Regions from separate parts of the Clostridium sp. FP1 genome, predicted to be linked through region 1. Evidence: predicted binding sites of a transcription regulator. Region 1 holds the regulator's gene; the other holds the start of a gene.
The links. The regulator Rex, encoded in region 1, represses fermentation and respiration genes when NADH is low (regulators of the CRP and FNR family bind a similar motif). The targets are predictions, from matches to a motif close to ATTGTTAANNNNTTAACAAT.
Positions count from the first base shown of each region.

Region 1 (12,741 bases):
AGAAAAAATAATTTTAGATTAGTAATAGCCTATCACAGTCAAGGGGAAGTGATATACTGGGATTTTCAAAATTTGGCTAGTCCGGAAGCTAGAAAAATAGGAGAGATATTTTCAAAATTAAGTGGTTATGAACTCGCAGAAACCTATGGAATTACAAGTTTTGCAGGATATAAGGATTGGTTTATAGATAAATATAGAAAACCTGGTTATACCATTGAGGTTGGACTAGGAGAAAATCCTCTTCCAATAAGTCAATTTAATAAAATTTATAAGGATAACATCAAAGTATTATTAGAAGGAGCATTGGTTTAATCCTTTATAAACACTAAAGGAGTATGAAATTTAATTAAGCGTTTTTTCTTATATTAGGCTATAAGGTCAAGTATATATTGCTAAAATGCTTTCACTTCGCCAAGTAATTCTAAAATTTATTTTATTTGCATCTGCTAAAAAAAGCAAACTCGCTGTCGCTCAAACATGCTTTTTTCTTTACGTAGTTGCAAAAAAATAAATTTTGAATTACTAAGGCTTGTTCAAATGCATTCTGCGCAATATATACTTTTGTTAGCATAATCTAAGAAAAAATACCAATACCTATTATTTTTCATAGTAAAAGACCTTAAGGTTTACTAAATAAACTAAGGGTCTGTAACTTATTATATATTTCTGAACTTTTGTATTCTGTCTGCAGTCTTTTTGATGCTTGTTAAAATAGTAATATATGGGAAGTGTGAAATTTATCCGTAGTGCATTGCAATAAGAAGCGAAGAAACATTGAAATTCCATTTAAAAATTCTTCTTTTGCGATATAAAATTTCCGTAAGCCTGTCAGGACGACAGGCTAGCGAACCTGAGCCAGGATGGCGAATGTGAGCGATAGGAAATTTTATATCGCAAAAGATTAGAATTTTAAATGGAATTTCCAGTTTCGAGCCCGTTTGCAAGGCACGCAGGATAAATTTCATACTTTTTTTATAGTATCTTTAATGGCACTATTTTTATTCTGCGTCATCTAAAAAGTCTTCCCAAGCTGCATAAAGATCTTGAAGTTCCTTTTTAACATTTGAAAGTTGATTATTTACGTCAGAACTTCGAGTAGGGTTTGAATAAACCTCTTCAAGGCAAAGATCGTTATTCAATTTTTCCGATTCTTGTTCCAATGAAGAAATTTTATCTTCGAGGTCTTTTAGGTCCGTTTTCTTTTGTTTTTCTAACTTTGATTCTTCTCTTTTCTTCTTTTTATCAAAATTAATTTGAGTTTTTGACATCCCGGCCTGGGCTTCTTCCACTTGGAACCTAAGAGGGTTTTTCTTTTTTTCTATATAATAATTATAATTACCTAAATACTCTTTGAGGCCATCTTGATTTAATTCAAGTATTTTAGTAATTACCTTGTTTAAGAAATATCTATCATGGGATATTACAATAACGGTGCCGTCATATCCTAGGATTGATTCTTCTAAGGCTTCACGGGACATAATATCCAAGTGATTTGTTGGTTCATCTAATAGTAAGAAATTGGATTTAGATAGCATGATTTTAAGAAGATTTATCCTGCATCTTTCTCCACCACTTAACGCGGATATATTTTTAAATACATCTTCTCCTATGAATAAAAATGCAGCTAATGCACTGCGCACTTCTGTGGTAGTAAGTTTAGGGAATTCATCCCAAACCTCATCTATTATAGTTTTTCTATCATTCAAATTTGATTGTTCTTGGTCATAATATCCTACAAAAATATTTTTTCCTAATATTTTTATGCCTGTATCACTGGCCATTTTATCCATAATAATTTTAAAAAGAGTGGTTTTCCCACGACCATTTTCACCGATAAGAGCAATCTTATCTGATCTTTTCATATCTAAATTTAAATTCTGGAACAAAAGATTATCTCCAAATGATTTTGATAAATTCTCTATATGAAGAACGTCATTTCCACTTTTAATTTCTGTTTCGAAATTCATCCTAGTTTCTTTAGGATCTCTATCAGGTAGATCGATCTTTTCCATTTTGTTTAAAGATTTTTGTCTGCTATCTGCAGCCCTTACACTTTTTTCTCTATTAAAGGACCTATACTTAGTTATAATATCCTCTTGTCTTTTTATTTCTGATTGCTGCAAATTGTAGGCTTTTAACTGAATTTCATAATTTTTCTTCTTTAAGTCAATAAAAGTTGTATAGTTCCCATTATAACAATCTACATGACCGTTAAGCAGTTCAAAGGTTTTATTAGAAATAGCATCTAAAAAGAATCTATCATGGGATATTATAAACATAGTCCCTTTATAGGATTTCAAATAATCTTCTAACCATTCTATAGCATCTAAGTCTAGGTGGTTAGTAGGTTCATCCAGTAAAAGTACATCTGGATTTTTAAGTAATAACTTGCATAGTGCAACTCTAGTTTTTTGACCACCGCTTAATATGTTAATTGGCTTATTGTAATCTTCTTCCATAAAGCCAAGTCCTTTAAGAACCCTACTAATTTCTCCTTTATAGGTGTATCCTCCGCGATTATTGTAAAGGTCATAGGTTAATGTATACTCTTTTATTATTCTGTTAGTGTATTCTTCTTTTGAAGCATCATAAGGTTCATTCATTTTTGATTCTAAATCTTTAAGGTTTTTTTCTAAGGCTAATAGATTATCGAATACTAAAAGTGTTTCTTCGTATATAGTATTATTGGAATTTAATCTTAGATCCTGAGATAGATAACCAATTCTTTTGTTTTTATCTATAAATAGCTCACCATTATCAGAATCCAATTGATTTGTAAGTATTTTGAAAAGTGTAGATTTACCAGCTCCATTAGCACCAATAAAACCGACTTTTTCACCTTCATTTATACTAAAAGTTATTTTGTCTAAAATAACATCTATACCATAACTTTTGTGAATATCTTTGCAACTTAGAACTATTATTATGTTCACCTTCCTACTCTGTAGTATTAAAATATTATTACAATAATAAAATGCAATGCTATTTGAAGTAATTAATGTAGTTGAATTGCTAAAAATATGAGACTCTACTAATTATAAATAACAATTAAAGTTCATTCATATAATATTGTACTATTTATATTGAAACTTTTGTAGTGAAAAACAAATATATGTGGGATTAATTTTAAAAAATAGTGTAGAAAGGAAGTAAAATGGGGAAAATACAATAAGAACTATTAAATTTGTAATAAAAAGTAGTGTTAACTTATAATAGTGTGGTAAAATAAATAATATGAAATTTATGATGTTGGTGGAGGGATGTAAACTGTGGAAAGAAAAAAGAATATATCAATGGCAGTTATTAAAAGATTGCCTAAATACCATAGATACTTAAGAGAACTTTTAAAAAATGATGTAGATAGAATATCCTCAAAAGAATTAGGGGAGAAAATTGGGTTTACAGCATCTCAAATTAGACAAGATTTGAATTGCTTCGGAGATTTTGGACAACAAGGGTACGGGTATAATGTAAAAGAATTATTAAATGAAATCAGCGGAATACTAGGATTGTCAAAAGAATATAAGATGATAATAGTAGGTGCAGGCAATATTGGGCAAGCTATTGCAAATTACACTAATTTTGAAAAGCTGGCATTTAACTTAGCGGGTATTTTTGATATTAATCCAAAGCTTATAGGACTGAAAATTAGAGATGTTGAAGTAATAGATATAGATGGGTTAGTGGGATTTTTAAAAGAAACACCCATAGACATTGGTGTAATCTGTGTGTCCAAAAACAATGCTCAAACAGTGGCTGATATGATGGTAACAAATGGGGTTAAGGGTATATGGAATTTCGCACCTGTAGATTTAGATGTACCAGAAGAAATAATAGTGGAGAATGTCCATTTAAGTGAAAGTCTTTTAACCCTCAGTTGTTTAATGAATGACAGGACATATCCATAAAATAGTGGTGGAACACTTAGCATAATTAAAAGTTGGAAAACACTGTTTTTAAATAAAAAGGTGTTTTTTTTGTTGAAATAAGTGCAGAAAAGAGATATAATGTAATTGGAGTAAAGTACTTCAATTATTTTTTTTCAATCTTAATTGTTATATTATTAACAAATTGTTAATAATATATTAATTCGTAAGGAGTGGATTGTTGTGGAATACAAAAATGTTGTTCTTCAAAAAGAAGACAAAGTTGCAGTTATTACAATTAGTAGACCCAAAGCTCTAAATGCATTAAATACAGAAACGTTAAAAGAGCTAGAACTCGCAATTGATGAAATTGCTAGTGATGACCAAATCTACGCAGTAATTATAACAGGCGGGGGAAAAGCTTTTGTTGCAGGCGCTGATATCTCAGAAATGAAAGATCTCGATGCAATGGGTGGTAGAAGATTTGGAAATTTAGGAAACAAAGTATTTAGAAAACTAGAGACTTTAGAAAAACCTATAATAGCAGCAGTAAACGGTTTTGCGCTAGGTGGAGGTTGTGAGCTTTCTATGGCTTGCGATATTAGAATAGCTTCATCAAAAGCAAAATTTGGACAACCAGAGGCAGGTCTTGGAATAACACCTGGATTTGGAGGTACCCAAAGACTCGCTAGACTTGTAGGTACAGGTATGGCTAAACAATTATTATTTACTGCAGAAATTATTAATGCAGAAGAAGCCTTAAGAATAGGGCTTGTTAATAAGGTAGTAGAACCTGAAAATTTAATTGAAGAAGCAAAACTATTAGCTAAAAAAATTGTTAACAACGCACCTATAGCTGTTAAGTTGTGTAAAACAGCAATCAATAGGGGTATGCAAATGGATATAGATACAGCTTTGATTTATGAAGCTGAAATTTTTGGCGCGTGCTTTGCCACAGAAGATCAAAAAAGTGGAATGACAGCATTTCTTGAAAAATCAGAAAAATGCTTTAAAAATAAATAAATAAATATAAAATTTAAAAAAACAAGATAAAGATAATAATTATTATTTTTATCAGAGAATAGTGAGGAGGAAGGGTTATGGATTTTTCATTGACAAAACAACAAGAATTTGTAAAACAAATGGTAAGGGAATTCACAATAAACGAAGTTGAACCATTAGCTGCAGAAATAGATAGAACAGAAAGATTTCCTATGGAAACTGTAGAGAAAATGGCTAGATATCATATGCTTGGTATTCCAATTTCAACTGAATTTGGTGGAGCGGGTGGAGATAATTTATCTTACGTTATAGCTGTTGAAGAATTATCAAAAGCATGTGGAACTACAGGCGTTATACTTTCAGCCCATACTTCATTATGCGCGGGCCCAATAGACATGTTTGGTTCATTAGAGCAAAAGAAAAAATATCTAATTCCACTTGCAAAAGGTGAAAAATTAGGTGCGTTCGGATTAACTGAGCCGAATGCAGGAACAGATGCGTCTGAGCAACAAACTACAGCGGTTTTAGAGGGCGATAATTATATATTAAATGGTTCGAAAATATTTATCACGAATGGCGGAGTAGCGGATACATTTATAGTCTTTGCTATGACTGATAAGAGCAAAGGAACAAAAGGAATTACTGCTTTCATAGTTGAAAAAGAGTTTCCTGGATTTTCAATTGGTAAACACGAAGATAAATTAGGAATAAGAGCCTCTTCAACTACTGAACTTGTATTTGAAAATTGCATAGTTCCAAAAGAAAACATGCTTGGAAAAGAAGGAAAAGGCTTTGGTATAGCAATGAAAACTCTTGACGGAGGAAGAATTGGTATAGCAGCTCAAGCACTAGGAATTGCAGAAGGAGCACTAGAAGCAGCAGCTAAATACATGAAAGAAAGAAAACAATTTGGAAAACCTCTATCAGCATTCCAAGGTTTACAATGGATGATGGCTGAACTAGATGTTAAAGTTGAAGCTTCAAAACTTTTAGTATATAAGGCAGCATGGAATAAAGATAATGGCCTTCCATACAGTTTAGAAGCTGCTAGAGCAAAATTATACGCATCAGAAACAGCTATGGAAGTTACAACTAAAGCTGTTCAAATCTTCGGAGGATATGGATATACAAAAGAATATCCAGTAGAAAGAATGATGAGAGATGCTAAGATAACTGAGATTTACGAAGGAACTTCACAAGTACAAAAAATGGTTATCGCTGCAAACTTATTAAAGTAGGAGGGGATTAAAAGTGAATATAGTTGTATGTTTAAAACAAGTTCCAGATACAAATGAAGTTAAAATAGATCCAAAGACAGGAACCCTTATAAGAGAAGGAGTTCCATCAATCATAAATCCAGATGATAAAAATGCACTAGAGGAAGCACTAAGATTAAGAGATAGCGATGGCGCTTATGTAACCGTTATAAGTATGGGACCACCACAAGCGGAAAAAGCGCTAAGAGAAGCACTAGCTATGGGAGCGGACGACGCAATATTAGTATCTGACAGAGCATTTGCAGGAGCAGATACATTAGCTACATCACATGCACTGGCAGCAACTTTGAGGAAATTAGACTACGATGTAGTTTTTGCAGGTAGACAAGCAATTGATGGAGATACAGCGCAAGTTGGTCCGGAAATAGCAGAACACTTAGGTCTTGCTCAAATAACTTACGTTGAAAAAGTTGAAATAATTAAGGGCGGATTAAAAGTTAGAAAAGCTTGGGAAGATGGATATGAAAACATAGAAGTTAAAACACCGGTTCTTTTAACAGCTATAAAAGAGTTAAATCAGCCAAGATACATGAATATAAAAAACATTTTTGATATGTATCAAAATAAAGAAGTTAAAGTTTGGAATGCAGATATTATTGGAGCAGATAAAGCTCTTCTTGGACTAAGCGGTTCGCCAACAAAGGTTAAGAAGTCTATGACTAAAGAACCTAAAGGAAACGGAGAACTTGTAAAGTTACCACCTAAAGAAGCAGCTCAGTATGTAGTTTCAAAATTAAAAGAAAACCACTTTATTTAAGGAGGGATTTAGCATGAATATAGAAGATTATAAAGGAATCTGGGTCTTTGCTGAGCAAAGAGATGGAGAACTTCAAAAAGTATCACTTGAGATTTTAGGTAAGGGACGGGAAATAGCAGATAAATTAAAAGTAGAATTAACAGCGGTAGTACTTGGAGATAAAACAGATGCTATGACGGCTGAACTCATAGCATTTGGCGCAGATAAAATTATAGTAGCTGAGCACCCACTACTCGGCCACTTTTCAACTGATGCCTATGCAAAAGTTATTTGTGAACTTGCTATCGAAAGAAAGCCAGAAGTCATATTTATTGGAGCAAGTTATTTAGGAAGAGATTTAGGACCAAGGGTAGCAGCAAGACTTTCAACAGGACTTACAGCTGACTGTACTTCCTTGGATGTAGATACAGAAACTAAAAATTTACTTATGACAAGACCAGCATTCGGAGGAAACTTGATGGCTACAATAGTTTGCTCCGATCATAGACCACAAATGGCTACTATTAGACCAGGAGTTTTTGAAAAATTAGCTAAAGATAAAAATAGAACTTGCAAGATTGAAAAAGTTACTGTAAATCTAACAGAAGCTGATATCAGAACTAAAACTTTAGAAGTTGTAAAGCTTGCTAAAGATATAGCAGATATTGGAGAAGCTAATATCATTGTATCTGGTGGTCGTGGCGTTGGATCTAAAGAGAACTTTGCAATACTGGAAACACTAGCAACTAGCCTAGGCGGAGTTGTTGGAGGATCTAGAGCAGCAGTTGAGAATGGTTGGGTAGATAAATCACTTCAAGTAGGACAAACAGGAAAAACTGTTAGACCAACTGTGTATATAGCTTGTGGTATATCAGGAGCAATTCAGCATTTAGCTGGTATGCAAGATTCTGATTTTATAATAGCTATAAACAAGGATGCATCTGCACCTATCATGAAAGTTGCAGATATTGCAATAGCTGCAGATTATACAAAAGTTCTCCCTGAAATGGTAGATCAAATCAATGCATTAAATGATGAAAAATAATATAATTAAATAGCTTTAATTAAAGTGAACTTGCTCTAATGCTAGAATTTAGTATTAGAGTAAGTTTTAAAAAAAGTTACTACTTTTAGTTTTAAATAAAATGAAATTTGAGGAGCGTGTTATTTATGGAAAAGATTTTTGTACTTGGAGCTGGAACTATGGGAGCTGGAATTGTTCAGGCGTTTGCAGCTAAAGGATATGAAGTAATAATAAGAGATATAAAAGATGAATTTGTAGATAAAGGACTTGCTGGAATCAAAAAAAATCTAGAAAGATTAGTTAGCAAGGAAAAAATAACAGTAGAAAATATGGAAGAAATACTTTCAAGAATCACAGGGACTACTGATATGAGTTTAGCAGCAGATTGTGATTTAGTAGTTGAAGCTGCTGTAGAAAACATGGAAATCAAGAAAGAAATTTTTGCAGAACTCGATAAAATCTGTAAACCAGAAACTATTTTATCATCAAATACATCTTCACTTTCTATAACAGAAGTGGCAGCTGCTACAAATAGACCTGATAAGGTTATAGGAATGCATTTCTTTAATCCAGCACCAATGATGAAGCTTGTAGAAGTAATAAAAGGAATGGCTACATCTGAAGAGACTTTTAGTCTTGTAAAGGAAGTGGCTATATCTATTGGAAAAGATCCTGTAGAAATTGCAGAAGCACCAGGATTTGTGGTAAACAGAATATTAATACCAATGGTCAATGAAGCAATAGGAATATTTGCCGAAGGTATTGCATCAGCAGAAGATATCGATAAAGCAATGATGCTAGGAGCTAATCACCCAATGGGACCACTAGCACTAGGTGACCTTATAGGACTAGACGTATGTCTTGCTATAATGGATGTTTTATATAAAGAAACTGGGGACTCTAAATACAGAGCTCATAGTCTTTTAAGAAAATACGTTAGAGGCGGATTATTAGGAAGAAAAACTAAAAAAGGATTCTTTAATTATACAAGATAATATAATATTTTAATATGAGAAATGAATCTAGAGAGCATTATAACTTATAGCAAGTTATAATGCTCTTGTTTTTTGTACTTGCTAAAAATGCAAATTATCTATATATCAAACATGTAAGGTTTAAGTAAAAAAAAGTTAGTATTCAAAACTATTTTACCAAATATATCAAATTTTGTCGTTTGAAGGTTGACTTTAAATTGCTGACGTTATATAATTAACAATGTAGTTAAACAAATAACAAAGTTGGCGTAAATGTTGATAAACATATAAATATAAAAGTATATAAGTATAAAAACATATGATTCTATATATAAATAGGGGGGAAATATAATGAATAGATTTACACTACCAAGAGACATTTATTTTGGAGAAAATTCATTAGAAGTTTTAAAAACTATAAAGGGTAAAAAAGCAGTAATAGTTACTGGTGGAAGCTCTATGAAAAAATTCGGATTTTTAGATAAGGTTGAAGAGTATTTAAAAGAAGCAGGAATTGAAGTTAAGCATATTACTGGAGTAGAACCAGATCCATCAGTAGAAACAGTTATGAATGGTGCAAAAGTAATGAGAGAATTTGAGCCAGACTTAATAGTATCAATTGGTGGGGGCTCACCAATTGATGCAGCAAAAGCAATGTGGATTTTCTATGAATATCCAGAATTTACTTTTGAACAAGCGGTTATACCTTTTGGTCTTCCAGAACTAAGACAAAAAGCTAAATTTATAGCTATACCATCAACTAGTGGAACAGCAACTGAGGTTACAGCATTTTCAGTAATTACCGACTATAAAGCAAAAATAAAATATCCACTAGCAGATTTCAATTTAACACCAGATATAGCAATAGTTGATCCTGCACTGGCTCAAACAATGCCACCTAAATTAGTAGCGCATACAGGCATGGATGCATTAACTCATGCAATTGAAGCTTATGTAGCAGGACTTCATTCAAGCTTTTCAGACCCATTGGCAATGCAAGCTATAACTATGATTAGAGAAAATTTATTAAAGTCCTTTGAAGGAAATGAGCAGGCAAGAAATGAAATGCACATTGCGCAATGCTTGGCTGGAATGGCATTCTCAAATGCACTACTAGGAATTGCTCATAGTATGGCACACAAAACAGGTGCTGTATTACATATCCCTCATGGCTGCGCAAATGCAATATTTCTTCCATATGTTATAGATTTCAACAAAAAAGCTTGTGGAGATAGATATGCGGCTATTGCAAGAAGCTTAAGTTTAAGTGGAAATACGCAAGATGAATTAATAGATTCATTAACTAATATGATAAGAGATTTAAATAAAGTTATGAATATACCATGTTCTTTAGCTGAATATGGAATAACTAAAGAAGAATTTGAAGCAAATGTAGATTTTATGGCTGAAAATGCTATAAAAGATGCATGCACAGGATCTAACCCAAGATCAATAAATGTGGATGAAATGAAAAAAGTATTTACTTGCACATTTACAGGAGAAAAAGTTAATTTTTAGACTTAAATGATTAGAATACAGTAATATAAAATAAATTTGCAATTTTAAAAGATAATTTTAAGTTGCAAATTTATGCTATTTTTATGCTACTTATAGAAAAAACAAATAGGAGATAGGCTAGTTTATGTTGACTATATACGTAGAAAGACTTAAACTATAAATGTAATTTAATATGGGTGGATGATAATTGTTGGAGATATCCCATATATTTTGGGGTAACCGAAGAAGAAACGAGTAAATTTTGCTAAGAATTACTCGGAAGCTTTCAGGTAGAGTACAATAATTGGACATGTCCCTGGAGAGATCCATTTAATATGGGCATCGAAGAAGAAACTCAAATAGGTTACTATTTTGAGGAAACTTTCAGATAAAAGGACAGGTAGTGAATAGCATTAGTATTTCTATGCTCTTTACTGCCTGTCTATTTACTTTAGGTATCTAAACAAAGATGCCTTGCAATCGTTTTACTAATAAATATGTTGCAAAAAAATTAAATATAAAATCATAGATGAATATGGAGGAATAAAAATGTATAAAATCATTGAGAAAAGAGCATTAGCACCTCAAATATTTTTAATGGATATTGAGGCGCCAAGAGTAGCTAAATCAGCAAAACCAGGTCAATTTGTAATTATCAAAATGGACGAAAAAGGTGAAAGAATACCACTCACAATCTCTGACTATGATACTAAAAGAGGTACAGTTACTATTGTAGTTCAAACAATAGGCTGTTCAACAAAAGAAATGGAAAATTATGAAGTTGGGGACTCGTTTTTAGATTTTGTAGGACCACTTGGACAAGCATCAGAATTAATGAGTGAAAGCATTGAAGAACTAAAGAATAAGAAAATTATTTTTATAGCAGGTGGACTTGGAACAGCTCCAGTTTATCCTCAAGTTAAATGGTTAAATGAGCAAGGTGTAAAAGCAGATGTAATAATAGGCGCAAAGGCTGAAGAATATGTGATTATGGAAGAAGAAATGAAGAGTGTAGCAGGCAACGTTTATCCATGTACTGATGATGGTTCTTATGGATATAAGGGACTTGTTACAAATAAATTAAAAGATTTAGTTCAAAATGAAGGCAAAAAATACGATTTAGTTATTGCCATTGGACCAATGATAATGATGAAATTTGTTTGTAAATTAACTGAAGAACTTGGAATAACAACTATTGTAAGTATGAACCCTATTATGGTAGATGGCACGGGAATGTGTGGAGCTTGCAGACTTACTGTAGATGGTGAAACTAAGTTTGCCTGTGTAGATGGCCCAGAATTTGATGGTCATAAGGTTAATTTTGAAGAAGCAATGCGAAGACAAACAATGTACAAAACGCAAGAAGTTTCTAAAAATGAAGGCATTAAACCAGGCTGTGGATTAGGAGGTACTAAATAATGAGTAAAATGAATAGAGTGAAAATAGCAGAACAAGATCCGAAAATAAGAGCAACTAATTTCGAAGAAGTATGTCTAGGTTATACAGAAGATGAGGCAGTTGAAGAAGCTGCAAGATGCTTAAACTGTAAAAATCCAAAGTGCGTTACTAAATGTCCTGTAGCCATAGATATTCCTGGGTTTATTCAACATGTTAAGAAAAGAGAATTTGAAGAGGCAGTTAAAGTAATAGCAAAATATAGTGCATTACCAGCTGTTTGTGGAAGAGTCTGTCCACAAGAAACTCAATGCGAAAGCAAATGTATACTTGGAATAAAGGGAGAAGCTGTAGCTATAGGTAAACTTGAAAGATTTGTAGGTGACTATTCAAGAGCACATAATGTTGATATTTCACAAACAAAGCCTAAAAATGGTAAAAAAGTTGCTGTAATAGGAAGTGGCCCAGCTGGACTTACATGTGCAGGGGATTTAGCTAAAGATGGATATGATGTAACTATTTTTGAAGCACTTCATGAAGCTGGTGGAGTTTTGGTGTATGGAATTCCAGAATTTAGATTGCCAAAAGGAACAGTTGTTAAACATGAAGTTGAAAATGTTATAAAATTAGGCGTTAAAATAGAAACGAATGTTATTGTGGGAAGAACTGTAACAATAAATCAGTTAATGGAAGAGGAAGATTTTGTTGCTGTGTTTATTGGTTCAGGTGCAGGACTCCCAATGTTCATGGGAATACCGGGAGAAAATTTAAATGGAGTATTCTCTGCTAATGAATATTTAACTAGAAACAATTTGATGAAAGCATATAAAGAGGGTTACAGTACCCCTATTAGAACAGGCAGCAAGGTTGCTGTTGTAGGTGGAGGTAATGTTGCAATGGATGCTGTACGTACAGCAGTAAGACTAGGTGCAGAAGGTCATATAGTATACAGAAGATCAGAATCAGAACT
Region 1 covers NZ_JAAMNJ020000001.1:590,179-602,919, forward strand. Annotated here, with positions in the region: gene G9F70_RS03065 (M14 family metallopeptidase) at 1-312, shown strand, start outside; gene abc-f (ribosomal protection-like ABC-F family protein) at 999-2,924, opposite strand; gene G9F70_RS03075 (redox-sensing transcriptional repressor Rex) at 3,270-3,908, shown strand; gene G9F70_RS03080 (short-chain-enoyl-CoA hydratase) at 4,110-4,889, shown strand; gene G9F70_RS03085 (acyl-CoA dehydrogenase) at 4,967-6,106, shown strand; gene G9F70_RS03090 (electron transfer flavoprotein subunit beta/FixA family protein) at 6,120-6,902, shown strand; gene G9F70_RS03095 (electron transfer flavoprotein subunit alpha/FixB family protein) at 6,916-7,926, shown strand; gene G9F70_RS03100 (3-hydroxybutyryl-CoA dehydrogenase) at 8,052-8,900, shown strand; gene G9F70_RS03105 (iron-containing alcohol dehydrogenase) at 9,231-10,397, shown strand; glycine riboswitch at 10,683-10,786, shown strand; gene G9F70_RS03110 (sulfide/dihydroorotate dehydrogenase-like FAD/NAD-binding protein) at 10,926-11,795, shown strand; gene gltA (NADPH-dependent glutamate synthase) at 11,795-12,741, shown strand, end outside.

Region 2 (12,741 bases), 1.9 Mb from region 1:
CATCATAAGAGTAATTAGCTATTAAATCTTCATTTTTTTCTATGAATGGGCATAGCTTTTCTATAGATTCTGGTAAATTATTTGGATGAATATGAAGGCCAAATATAACTTTGTAATTTTTCTTTATATTCTCTATCAGATTTAGCTCATTCATCATTTCTGCAAAAAATGGAGTTATAAATAAAAGGGTATATATATATTGTTTAATGAACTAATAGGGTATTTAAAAGAGCATTCTATAATTTTAGATTTAACAGCAGATCCATATTTAACTAGTGCAAGTTCTCTTCAGATAAAGGCAGTAGAAGGTATGCCACATGGTACAGTGGATAAAAATGTTATTTACCCTGGTGATGATGAGTATAACACTGTGCCAAAGTGTTTACAATCACACAATCAAAGAACAGTAGTAAGCTGTAATGCCTGGCCGGGAGTTAAACCAGAGGCTTGCATGGATTTATACGGAAAATAACTTGTATATATTGTACAAAATCTTATAGGATATTCTACTGAGAATTTTGATTTATATAATAGTGATTATTTTAATAGAGCAATATATAGAGCAACTATTGAATGTTTTGAAAAACCATTGGATAACTATGGCAATGAAATGGAAAATGTAGTAATATAAGATGTAATAGTGATTATATGTTTTCAGTGTATAATAAAAACTGTGTGCATATAATTCTAACTTTTAAAAGAGGTGTTTCTATGTTGAAATTCACTATTATAATCATTTTAGGAATAATTTTAGCAGTAATTAGTGCTATATTTGTTATTAAAAACTTCTTAGTAGATTATAAGGGAAGTGAAAGTGGATTTAAAAATGTATGTAATATACTTTTAATGGTTGTCTCCTTAGTTTGCTCTTTAATAAGTGTATGGGAAAGCTTTGGTGTAAAAGAAATATTGCTTACATTAAAAAATCAATCTGGTATGTCAGAAGAAATGATACAAATGTTAAAAAAAACAGCAATAGAACAAACAAGTGGAGTTATCAAAGCACTTATACTGGGATATGTTTGTTTTATATTGGCCTATTTAGTATTTAAGACTATTCAGAAGGAAACGCAACTAGAATTTGATAAACCTAAGAGGAAATGGGACTGGAATAAAATTGACAAAAGTTAGAATCTGAAAATAACACGTAACAAATATTTAACTATATATGAATTTTAATGCTAAATTTTACTCGCCTCCTCTATATGCTATAGAGGAGGCGAGTTTTTGTTTTATTTAAAACTAATTCTATCCCTCAACGAAAAATTCATCTTCGTCACTATATAGAATTTCTTTTTTGCCAAGCAAGCTTATAATAGTACCAGTAATTTTTCCGAATATGAAAGCTACACATACAGTAACAATTATTCCAAGTAATTGAGTTCCAGCTTTTCCAGTTATAAATATTGCTACTATGCCTCCAAGGATTCCAGGCATTCCATGTAAATTATTAATTCCACAGGTATCAGTTCCCTTTATAAGTCTTTGTACCTTAGGAGCAATAATGCTGTAGCCAATTACACTAAGCGCTCCTGCAGCAATTCCTATAAGCATAGCATATCCTGGTGTTGTCTTATCACAAGTAGAGCCAATTGCAACTCCACCAGCAAGAGCAGCATTTGCTATGTCTTCTATCTCAAGTTTACCTCTGATTATTTTTGAGAATATGTATGTTGCCAGTGTTGCACCGCATAAGGCAAAAATTGTGTTTATTGCAGTTAATACAACTCTTTCTGGAGCTACTATAGCACTTGTAAATGAGGGCCAGAAAAGCCATAATACCATACTTCCAAGTAGACAAAGTTGGTTAGAGCTTGGATTATTTTCACAAGCAGCATCATCTTTAAATTTAGAAAAGGTATTTGATACAACTCCCAGTCCAAAATACGCACCAAAAGCATGTATAACAATTGAACCACCAGTATCAAGGAAACCCTTAAACATACCACTTTCAAGTATAAGCCATTCATTAAATATGTAAGCTGGTACGAACAATAATCCCATTATAATATATTGATCCATTTTTAAACGTCCAAGAGGAGCCCCAATTGCTATAAGCAAACTTGCAGCAGCAAATTCTGCAAATAGAAGTGTATCGATGCTTATGGTTGACATAGTGAAACCTTCTCCACCGAAACTTTTTATAATCATATACATTGGGATAGCTATACTTACTGCAAGAAATGTTGCAGTAATTGAAGTATAACCATGATTTCTTATGAAAACCATAAGAAAACCAAAACCAACAAGTAGCATTGCTAAAATATGAATAGAACGCTCATATTTTAACGTGTCAAAAATTGTACTGTTTTCTAGGGTAGTTTGGTGCATGGTACTACTCTCAGCATTAATTGCTGAGATACTGGTTGATACGTTATGATTTATGCTAGGTATCAAAATAAGAGCAGCTACTATAAAAAACAACAATAAAAATATTAGTAAACTCTTGTTTACAGTAGTTTTAGGCGCATTCTTAACCTTTTTTCTTGTGGATAATTCAATCATTAATTTTCCTCCATTAAATGTATTTTTTATTAAGCTACAAGTATATTTTGCAAAATGATTTATAGGATTCTAACTTGTAAAAATCAAGACAAAAATGTTGCAATTAGGACATTTTTGTCTTACTGAGGTATAATAACATTTTTCCACTTATAAGAAAAGTATGATTTGAGGCCTTAAGCCAATGATAACGTTTAAATATAGCCAATTCAGGAGATAAGCCTTTGTTTTCATATAATTGTTAAAAATATATTTTTTGCTATATTTTATAAAATTCATATAAAGTAAACTTACATTTATAGTAACAAAACAATGTAAAAATAGTTGCTTTTTCTGAAAACAAGTATTATAATTCTTATTAACATTTAAAATGTTATTTCATATTCTATATTAAGTAAATTAAAGAATAAAAGCTGTGATGAGAACCAGTAGTAAAACAGTTTCTTTTACAGAGAGCTCCCAAAGCTGAGAAGGAGCAAAGAATAGTATTATGAATACATCTCTGAGCTGCACACCAAATCCACTTAAGATTCACCTTTATGTGGTAGTAGGCTGTTGCCGGAACCCTTGCATCCGTTAAAGTGCTATAGTATAAGTGCTTATTTGCGCCGTACTTTAAGAGGTTAATGTGGCAACATATTAATAAATTGGGGTGGTAACACGGGATTTTACTCTCGTCCTCTAGATTTTCTAGAGGACGGGAGTTTTTTGTTTTTTTGAAATTTTTTAAAATAGGAGGAATTAAAATGATTAATATTGATGAACAAATTAAAATTATATCCAAAGGTACAACTGAAATAATTGATAAGGAGGAGCTAAGGCAAAAACTTATTAAAGCTGGGGAAAGTAACAGTCAGCTTATAGTTAAGCTTGGACTAGACCCTACCGCACCAGATATTCATTTAGGACATACAGTGGTTTTAAGAAAAGCGAGACAAATACAGGATTTAGGACATAGGGTAATTATAATTATTGGAGATTTTACTGGGATGATAGGAGATCCTTCAGGAAGATCAAAAACAAGAAAAGAGTTAACTCGGGAAGAAGTATTGATAAATGCTGAAACTTATAAAAAACAAATATTTAAAATACTTGATCCAGATAAAACGGAGGTTAAATTTAATAGTGAGTGGCTATCAAAATTGAATTTTAAAGATGTTATAGAATTAGCATCAAAATACACAGTAACTAGGATGCTAGAAAGGGAAGATTTTAAAAATAGATTTAAAGCACAGCAGTCAATTGCAATTCATGAGTTTATGTACCCCTTAATGCAAGGATATGATTCCATAGCAATAAAAGCAGATATTGAACTTGGTGGAACAGATCAACGGTTTAATATTTTAATGGGAAGAACCCTTCAAAAGGAATATGGTGAAGACAAGCAAGTTTCAATATTCATGCCTCTTTTAGAAGGAACAGATGGAACCTTAAAGATGAGTAAAAGTCTTGGAAATTACATTGGAATAAATGAAAACTGTAATAATATGTATAGTAAAGTTATGTCCATTCCAGATGAACTAATTATAAAATACTACGATTTGGTAACAGATACTCATCCAGATGAAGTACAAGAGATTGTGAGACAATTAGAAAGTGAAAAAATTAATCCAAGGGATATAAAGATGAAACTTTCTAAGGAGATTGTTGAATTATATCATGGAAAAGTAGCGTCTGATGAAGCCCAGGAGTATTTTAAAAAAGTATTTCAAAAGAAGGAGATTCCACAGAGCATTAAAGAAATAGAGGTTATAAAGAATTCTACTATGAATAAACAAAGTGCTATTTTAAAAATAATAACTGATATGGACTTTGCTAAAAGCAATAGGGAAGCAAGCCGTCTAATTCAGCAAGGAGCAGTGAAAATAAATGGAGAAAAAATATCCATAGATAATGTATTTGATTTAAGTGATGGAGATGTAATTCAATGTGGTAAAAGAAATTTTGTAAAAATTATTATAGTGAAATAAGGGCCACCACCTATGGTGGTTTTTATCTTTTTCAAGAAGTTACAAGGAGATTTTTTATTTTTGAGCAATTAAATTTAAATTCATTTATCTGAAAATAACTAAAGTTTTATCAATAAAGAACGAAATATAAGGTAAATTATATAAATTGAGGGGGAAATGTAAAAATGTTTAAAAATATTGTAAAAGAAAAAAGAAATCGCTCGAAATTGAGTTTTCAGATAACAATATTGCTTATATTGGTATCTTTTTTGCCAATTATGCTTATTTCTATAAGCACATATTATAGTTTATCTAACAATTTAAGCAGAGAGTTTGAAGGTGCCACCGTTAAAAGTGTAGAGAGAGTTAATGATGCAATCAATGCATTATACAATGAGAATTATGCATCTGTAGAAATGATTTCCAATGAAGTTAATACAAAAATGCTTAAAAGCAAAGGGGCTTATCCTGTAAATTTAATGAAGAATTTTGAGGTTTTTAAAAATTCTCATCCACAGGTGCTAAGTATATATGTAGGAACAACAGATAAAAAGACCTATCTTATTCCTAGAGTTGTGCTTAAAGATAATTATGATCCAACTAATAGAGAGTGGTACAAGGCTGCAGAGAGTAATGATGGTAAAATAATTGTTACTAATCCATATGTAGATTCTTTTACTGATAAGTATATAATGACTTTTACGAAGACTGTTAAGGATGATAAGAGTAGCTTAGTAGGAGTAGTAGCATTAGATGTAGCATTAGCTTCAATTTCTCAAACAGTTGCAAAAATCAAATTAGGGGATGATGGCTATGCTACTGTCATAGATAGTAAAGGAACAATTGTTGTACATAAAAACAATGAACTTATTGGGAAGAATTCCAAACAACAACAATGGGTAAAAACTATTATGGATTCAAAACAAAACTACTTTAACATAAAGGTTGATGGTATAGATTATATGGCATATAAAATTACTGATACTAATACAGGATTAATATCAGTAGGATTTATTCCCGTGGCAGAAAGAAGTAAAAAAATATTAGATGGTTTAACTGTGCCTGTAATTGTTTTATTAGTTTCCCTTGTGTTTGTGATTATTGTAGGAAAAAGGTTTGCAGGAAAAATCACAAAACCTATGAGTATTTTAATTGAAATATTAGGCAAGGTTAAAGAGGGTGATTTTACCAATAAAGTTCCTGAAATTATGAATACAAGTTTAGAGGTCGACGAAATTATACGCTCTGTAAATAATATGATGGAAGATATGATATTTGTTTTAGGAAATGTAGTAGATAGCACAAATAAAGTAAAGGATTCAGCAGAATCTCTTGCAGCAACCACTGAGCAATCCAATGCTGTTGGAGATGAAGTAGCAAGGGCTGTGCAGCAAATTGCAGAAGGGACTAATGAACAGGCTCAAATATTAGAAGAAAGCATTACCTATGCAAATACTTTAGGTGAAGAAGTGGATAAATCAACTATAAATGCTGAAAATATGATTAGTGCTTCTTTAGAAGTTAAACAATCAACAAAAGAGGGCCTTATAATTGTAAATAACCTAAAGATAGCATTTACAGAAAACATAAAGGCAAATAAATCAGTAGCGAGTAAAGTGGAAATATTAGTAGAAAACTCTAATAAAATTAGTGATATAACAGATAAGATAAAAGTTATAACAGAGCAAACAAATCTATTAGCATTAAACGCAAGCATTGAAGCTGCAAGAGCAGGAGAAGCAGGAAGAGGTTTTGCTGTGGTTGCAGATGAAGTAAGAAAACTTGCAGAACAATCTGCTGTTTCAGCTTTAGAAATTGATAAAGTTATTGTTGATATTAGTACAAGTGTACATGAATTACTCCAGGGAATTATGTATTCTACAGAATTAAATGATAAAACTAATAAAAGCGTAGAAGTAACAAATGAAACATTTATCAAAATTAAAAAATCCATAGAATTACTAGAGTGCAATATGGTGGATGTAAATAGTTCATTGCAAAACATTAACCAATATAAGGATATTTTAAGAGATAAACTTGGAAATGTAGCTTCAGTAGTAGAGGAAGCAGCTGCCACTACGCAAGAAGTAAGTGCATCTTCACATGAGCAATTAGCAGGAATTCAAGAAGTAGTTAAAGCAGCAGAAAACCTGAATTGTTTAGCAGATGATTTAAGAGAGAGTACTAACAAATTTAAAATTTAGAAATAGTATTGTTACAGTTTCAGATTTAAAACAAGTAAATTTAAATTCAATTATGGGAAAAATATTGAATTACTTAAACAAGTAGAATAAATTAATATAAATAAAAGGCTCAAAGAATATAAAAATTCTTTGAGCCTTTTATTTATATAATAAAGTTTAATTAAATTCTAAAGTACTAGTATCAAGCCAAGTCCATTCAGGCTTTAAAGTTTTAACATCATCTACAAGTTTGAATAATGCCAAATCAGCTAGTTTTGCCTCTAGCATTATATCTAAGTCAATTCCTAGTGGAATACACTTTTCAATAAACTCGATGAAAGCTTCTGGATCAATGTTATCAGCATGCTTTTTATCTTTTTCTCCAGTTTTTGGGCTCGAAAAATGTACTTTTACTGGTAGAAGTTCGTTTTCCCAAGTGGAGAATATATCTTTTAACATAGGTTCTAGGTCATCGCCACCGTTGTTGCAGTTATGATGATGTACATCTAGCACCATAGGTACATTTATTTCCTTGCATATGTTTAATACTTCTTTTGTAGTAAAGCTTTTGTCATCATTTTCAAACACTACTGATTTTGTTATTTCTTTTGGCAGATTATTATAATTCTTAAAGAATCTTTCCGTAGCAGCAAGTTTGCCACCTTCTTTACCTCCAATGTGTAATATCATTTTTCCTAAAGGATAATTAATATCTTGGAAAAGATTTGCATGGAACATAAGATTCTTTTCAGTAGATTTTATTACTTCTTCCTTAGAACTATTTATAACATTAGATTCATCAGGATGAGTATCAACTCTTAAATTATTATTGTTTATATAATTTCCAAGCCAATCAAAATCCATTTTTAAAATTCTTCTGAACTCCCAATCTGTAACTTCAGGATGAGTTGCTAGAGGTATTAAAGCGGAAGTTATCCTATAAAAGTGAACATCGTTTTTTACAGTGTATTCTAGAATTTTATACAAATCATTGACGTTTGATACCGCTACCTTTTGTAGTTTTTCAAGTTTATCTCTGTCCGTCGATTGTTTCGTATATGTAGAAAAAGTTACTGTGCTAGCAGAAGTTATTTTTGCTGCTTTTAAAGCAGTAGCCACGTAGCCTAATCTTATTTGCATAATATCACTCCTCATATAATATAGTTATACCAATAAATTAAATCATCATTTGCGCAAGCTTTTTTATTTTCAAAGCTGCAACATTAACGACTTCAGAATGAATGATATATTCCACCTAAAGTTTTATCCTTTTTAGAGTAATAGGCTCACTCATGGAAGATAGGGGGAACTCCTTCTGAAATGACGTTAAAACATTTCTACTAACTGATATTCTTTAATATATTCTAATTATTGCTCAATCATATTGAAATTTTAATATCCTTTAATAAGTATATTTTTATAATACTCCCCATAATGAAGTTAACTTATAAACATTGTAGGAAATATTTTAAGTCATGGCATAAAAATTACTAATAAAAGAGTTACTTATAAATCGCTATATAATAAAAGCTATAACAATATTTAAAATGTTTGTTAAAAACATCTTACTAAATAAATATAATACTTGAATAGATGTTAGAATAAACCCTTGTTTAATCATATCACATAACTATAGTGTGTGTAAAATAATATACAAATAATCAAATAAATATTTCTATAATTTCAATAGAATCATTGCAAAATATGAAATATAGAATGTAAAAAGGCTTTATTGCTATAAAATATCTAAATTATAGCTTTTTATGTGAAAATCATATAATATTAATGTAGTAGTTAAAATTATTAGTGGAGGTATAACATGGCAGATATAAAATACGAAATAAAAGAAACATTAGGAGAATTATCAGAATCTGGTAAAACATGGAGAAAAGAATTAAATCTTATAAGCTGGAATGATAAAGAGGCAAAATACGATATTAGAGATTGGTCTCCAGAACATGAAAAAATGGGAAAAGGGGTTACCTTATCTAAAGAAGAGCTTATAAAACTTAAAGCATTGCTTAATAAGATAAATTTGTAACAAGTATTAAGTTACATGGAAACAAGGTATGGTAATTTTGCCATCCCTTGTTTTTTTATATGGAAAATTGCAACGTCCTATCTGAAAGTAAACATAAAAGCTATATCGTTTAAAAAATAACATACTTTCATCCTTGTTTTGTATTAATAATGATAAAAGGCAGATAAAAAAAATGATGCAAACAAGCTTGTATTTGCCTATATGTAAAGGTTTGCAACCATCTAATGATTGCTAATGAATAATGAAATATGATAAAAATAATAAAATAAATGTTTACAATTATAAAAACATTGTGATATAATTAACACATAAACAAGGAGCAAACATTCAAAATAAAAAAATGTTTTAAATATTAAATAAAAAATTACTTCAAATCAATAAATAAAATATTATTATGCAAAGTTGACCATTAATGTAATCTATTATTATGAAAGAGGTGTAGCATATGAAAGTAACAAACGTAGAAGAATTAATGATTAGAATAAAAGAGGTTAGAAATGCTCAAAAGGAGTTTTCTACTTATACTCAAGAACAGGTAGATGAAATATTTAGACAAGCAGCAATGGCTGCAAATAATTCAAGAATTGATTTAGCAAAGATGGCAGTGGAAGAAACAGGTATGGGAATTGTAGAAGACAAGGTTATAAAAAACCATTTTGCTTCAGAATATATATATAATCAATATAAAGATGAAAAAACTTGTGGAATTATCGATACAGATAAATCCTTTGGTATTACAAAAATTGCAGAACCAATAGGAGTTGTAGCAGCTATTGTGCCAACTACAAATCCAACATCTACAGCAATATTTAAAGCTCTTATATCATTAAAAACTAGAAATGGTATCATTTTTTCTCCACATCCAAGAGGGAAAAAGTCTACTATTGCAGCAGCTAAAATAATACTAGATGCTGCAGTTAAAGCTGGCGCACCAAAAGGTATAATAGCCTGGATAGATGAACCTTCGGTAGAACTTTCGCAGATTGTTATGAGAGAAGCAGATATAATACTTGCAACAGGTGGACCAGGAATGGTTAAAGCTGCTTATTCATCAGGAAAACCAGCTATTGGAGTTGGTGCAGGAAATACACCTGCAATTATTGATGAAACAGCAGAAATTAAAATGGCTGTAAATTCAATTTTACTTTCTAAGAGCTTTGACAACGGAGTAATATGTGCTTCAGAGCAATCAGTATTAGTTATGGAAGAAATATATGATGAAGTTAGGAAAGAATTTTCTGAAAGAGGAGCTTATATTCTTAAAAAAGCAGAAGTAGATAAAGTAAGGAAAATAATTTTAACTAATGGATCATTAAATGCAAATATAGTAGGTCAATCTGCCTTTAAGATAGCAGAAATGGCAGGAGTTAAAGTTCCAGAAGAAACAAAGGTTATTATAGGAGAAGTTGAATCTGTAGAACTTGAAGAAGCATTTTCACACGAAAAATTATCTCCAGTACTTGCTATGTATAAGGTTAAAACTTTCGATGAAGCACTAGAAAAGGCAGAAAGACTTGTTGAACTTGGTGGCTTTGGTCATACATCATCATTGTACACTCACAGAACTAAGTCTACAGATAGAATAGCTAAGTTTGGTGCAACCATGAAAACAGGGAGAGTTATAGTAAATATGCCAGCAGCTCAAGGAGCTATAGGAGATTTATACAACTTTAAGCTAGCTCCTTCATTAACACTAGGGTGCGGTTCATGGGGTGGAAACTCCGTATCAGAAAACGTTGGAGTTAAGCATTTATTAAATGTGAAGAGTGTAGCTGAGAGGAGAGAAAATATGCTTTGGTTTAGAGTTCCAGAAAAAATTTATTTTAAATATGGTAGCCTAGGAGTAGCTTTAAAAGAATTAAAGGATATGAACAAGAAGAAAGCATTTATAGTAACTGATAAGATTCTTTATGACCTAGGATATGTAGATAAAGTTACTCATGTTTTGGAAGAAATTGGAGTAGAGTATAAGATATTCTATGACGTAGAACCAGATCCAACCATTGCTATAGCAAAAAAAGGTGCTGAAGAAATGGCAATATTTAAGCCAGATACAATTATAGCACTTGGTGGTGGATCGCCAATGGATGCAGCAAAAATCATGTGGGTAATGTATGAGCATCCAGAAGTAAGATTTGAAGATTTAGCTATGAGATTTATGGATATTAGAAAGAGAGTATATCCATTCCCTAAGATGGGTGAAAAAGCTATGATGATTTCTGTGCCAACTTCAGCAGGTACAGGTTCAGAAGTTACTCCATTTGCAGTAATTACTGATGAAAAAACAGGAGTTAAATATCCATTAGCTGATTATGAGTTAACTCCAGATATGGCTATAGTAGATGCAGAGCTTATGATGAATATGCCAAAGGGACTTACAGCAGCTTCCGGTATAGATGCTTTAACTCATGCTATAGAAGCTTATGTATCAGTACTTGCTTCAGAATATACTAATGGACTTGCTTTAGAATCAATGAGATTAATATTTAAGTATTTACCACAAGCTTACAATGAGGGTACCACTAATATAAAAGCAAGAGAAAAAATGGCTCATGCTTCAACAATGGCTGGTATGGCATTTGCTAATTCTTTCCTAGGAGTATGTCACTCAATGGCACACAAATTAGGAGCAGAGCATCATGTACCACACGGCATTGCTAATGCATTATTAATCAATGAGGTTATAAGATTCAACGCTGTAAATAACCCAACAAAACAAGCAGCATTCCCACAATATAAATATCCAAATGCTAAGTGGAGATATACAAGAATTGCTGACTATTTACAATTAGGTGGAAACACAGAAGATGAAAAAATAGAATTATTAATTAAAGCTATTGATGAACTAAAAGCTAAGATTAACATTCCTATGACAATAAGTGAAGCAGGAGTGTCTAAAGTGAAATTCTATGCTACATTAGACCATATGAGTGAGCAAGCTTTTGATGACCAATGTACAGGTGCGAATCCAAGATATCCATTAATCAGTGAACTTAAGCAAATGTATATAAATGTTTTTGAAAAATAAATCAGTTAATTTGATAAACTTTAAAATTTATCCTTGAGAAGTTTATTCAACTTATATACAAAAAAGCATCATTGCATGAAAATGCAATGATGCTTTTGAATTATTCAGCGTTTTTCTTATATTATGCTATAACGAAAAGTATATATAAGAAAAGATCCTAATTTCAAAAATATGATTATAGTTTATTTTCCATAGGAAGTCCAATCCTTATGGTTGTTCCAATTTCAGGTCTGCTTTCAACTATAATGGAGCCGTTATGCCTGCCAATAATCCATTTTGCTATAGATAAACCAAGTCCGGTTCCACCACTTTCTTTTGTTCTTGACTTATCACATCTATAAAATCTATTGAAAATATGGGGAAGATCTTCTTTAGAAATACCTATTCCTGTATCTATAATTTCAAGAATTAGATTCTTCTTTTTAATATAACTATTTAACACAATACGTCCACCGCTAGGGGTGTACTTTATGCTATTATCTATAAAAACTCTTAATGCTTGCTTAAGTAATTTTTTATCTGCATAAACAGAAACTTGCTGATTTACATCAGTTTTAATTTCATGTAAAGCATCAATTAGTTTTGTTTCCTTTATAATTTCATCTACTAATTCATTAATATAAAAACTAGTTTTTTCGATTTTTTGAGTGTTCTTATCACTTCTTGCAAGAAATAAAAGTTTTTCTACTAACTGCTGCATATCGCAGGCTTCACTCCTTATAGCAGTTATAGATTCCTCTAATACTTCTTTATCATCTTTTCCCCAGCGGTACAGCATATTTGCATAGCCTTGAATTACAGCTATTGGTGTTCGAAGCTCATGAGAAGCATCTGATACAAATTGGTTTTGCTGTTCATAGGAAGTTTGAATACCATCTAACATTTTATTAATAGTTTCAGCTAAATCTTTTAGCTCATCCTGGGAAACACTAACATTCAATCTGGTTTCTAAAGCATTAATTGAAATAGCTTTTGTGGTTTTTGTCATGTCTTTTATAGGTAGAAGCATTTTCTTACTGGCTTTAGAACCCACACCTA
Region 2 covers NZ_JAAMNJ020000001.1:2,498,372-2,511,112, forward strand. Annotated here, with positions in the region: gene G9F70_RS12085 (hypothetical protein) at 1-157, opposite strand, end outside; gene G9F70_RS12090 (hypothetical protein) at 200-472, shown strand; gene G9F70_RS12095 (hypothetical protein) at 712-1,131, shown strand; gene G9F70_RS12100 (ammonium transporter) at 1,249-2,505, opposite strand; T-box leader at 2,909-3,187, shown strand; gene tyrS (tyrosine--tRNA ligase) at 3,249-4,472, shown strand; gene G9F70_RS12110 (methyl-accepting chemotaxis protein) at 4,637-6,655, shown strand; gene uvsE (UV DNA damage repair endonuclease UvsE) at 6,812-7,774, opposite strand; gene G9F70_RS12120 (YdbC family protein) at 8,454-8,675, shown strand; gene adhE (bifunctional acetaldehyde-CoA/alcohol dehydrogenase) at 9,121-11,703, shown strand; gene G9F70_RS12130 (sensor histidine kinase) at 11,879-12,741, opposite strand, start outside.
Region 2: a site for Rex is predicted at 8,965-8,984, ahead of adhE (bifunctional acetaldehyde-CoA/alcohol dehydrogenase). Genes of this name have one in related genera too.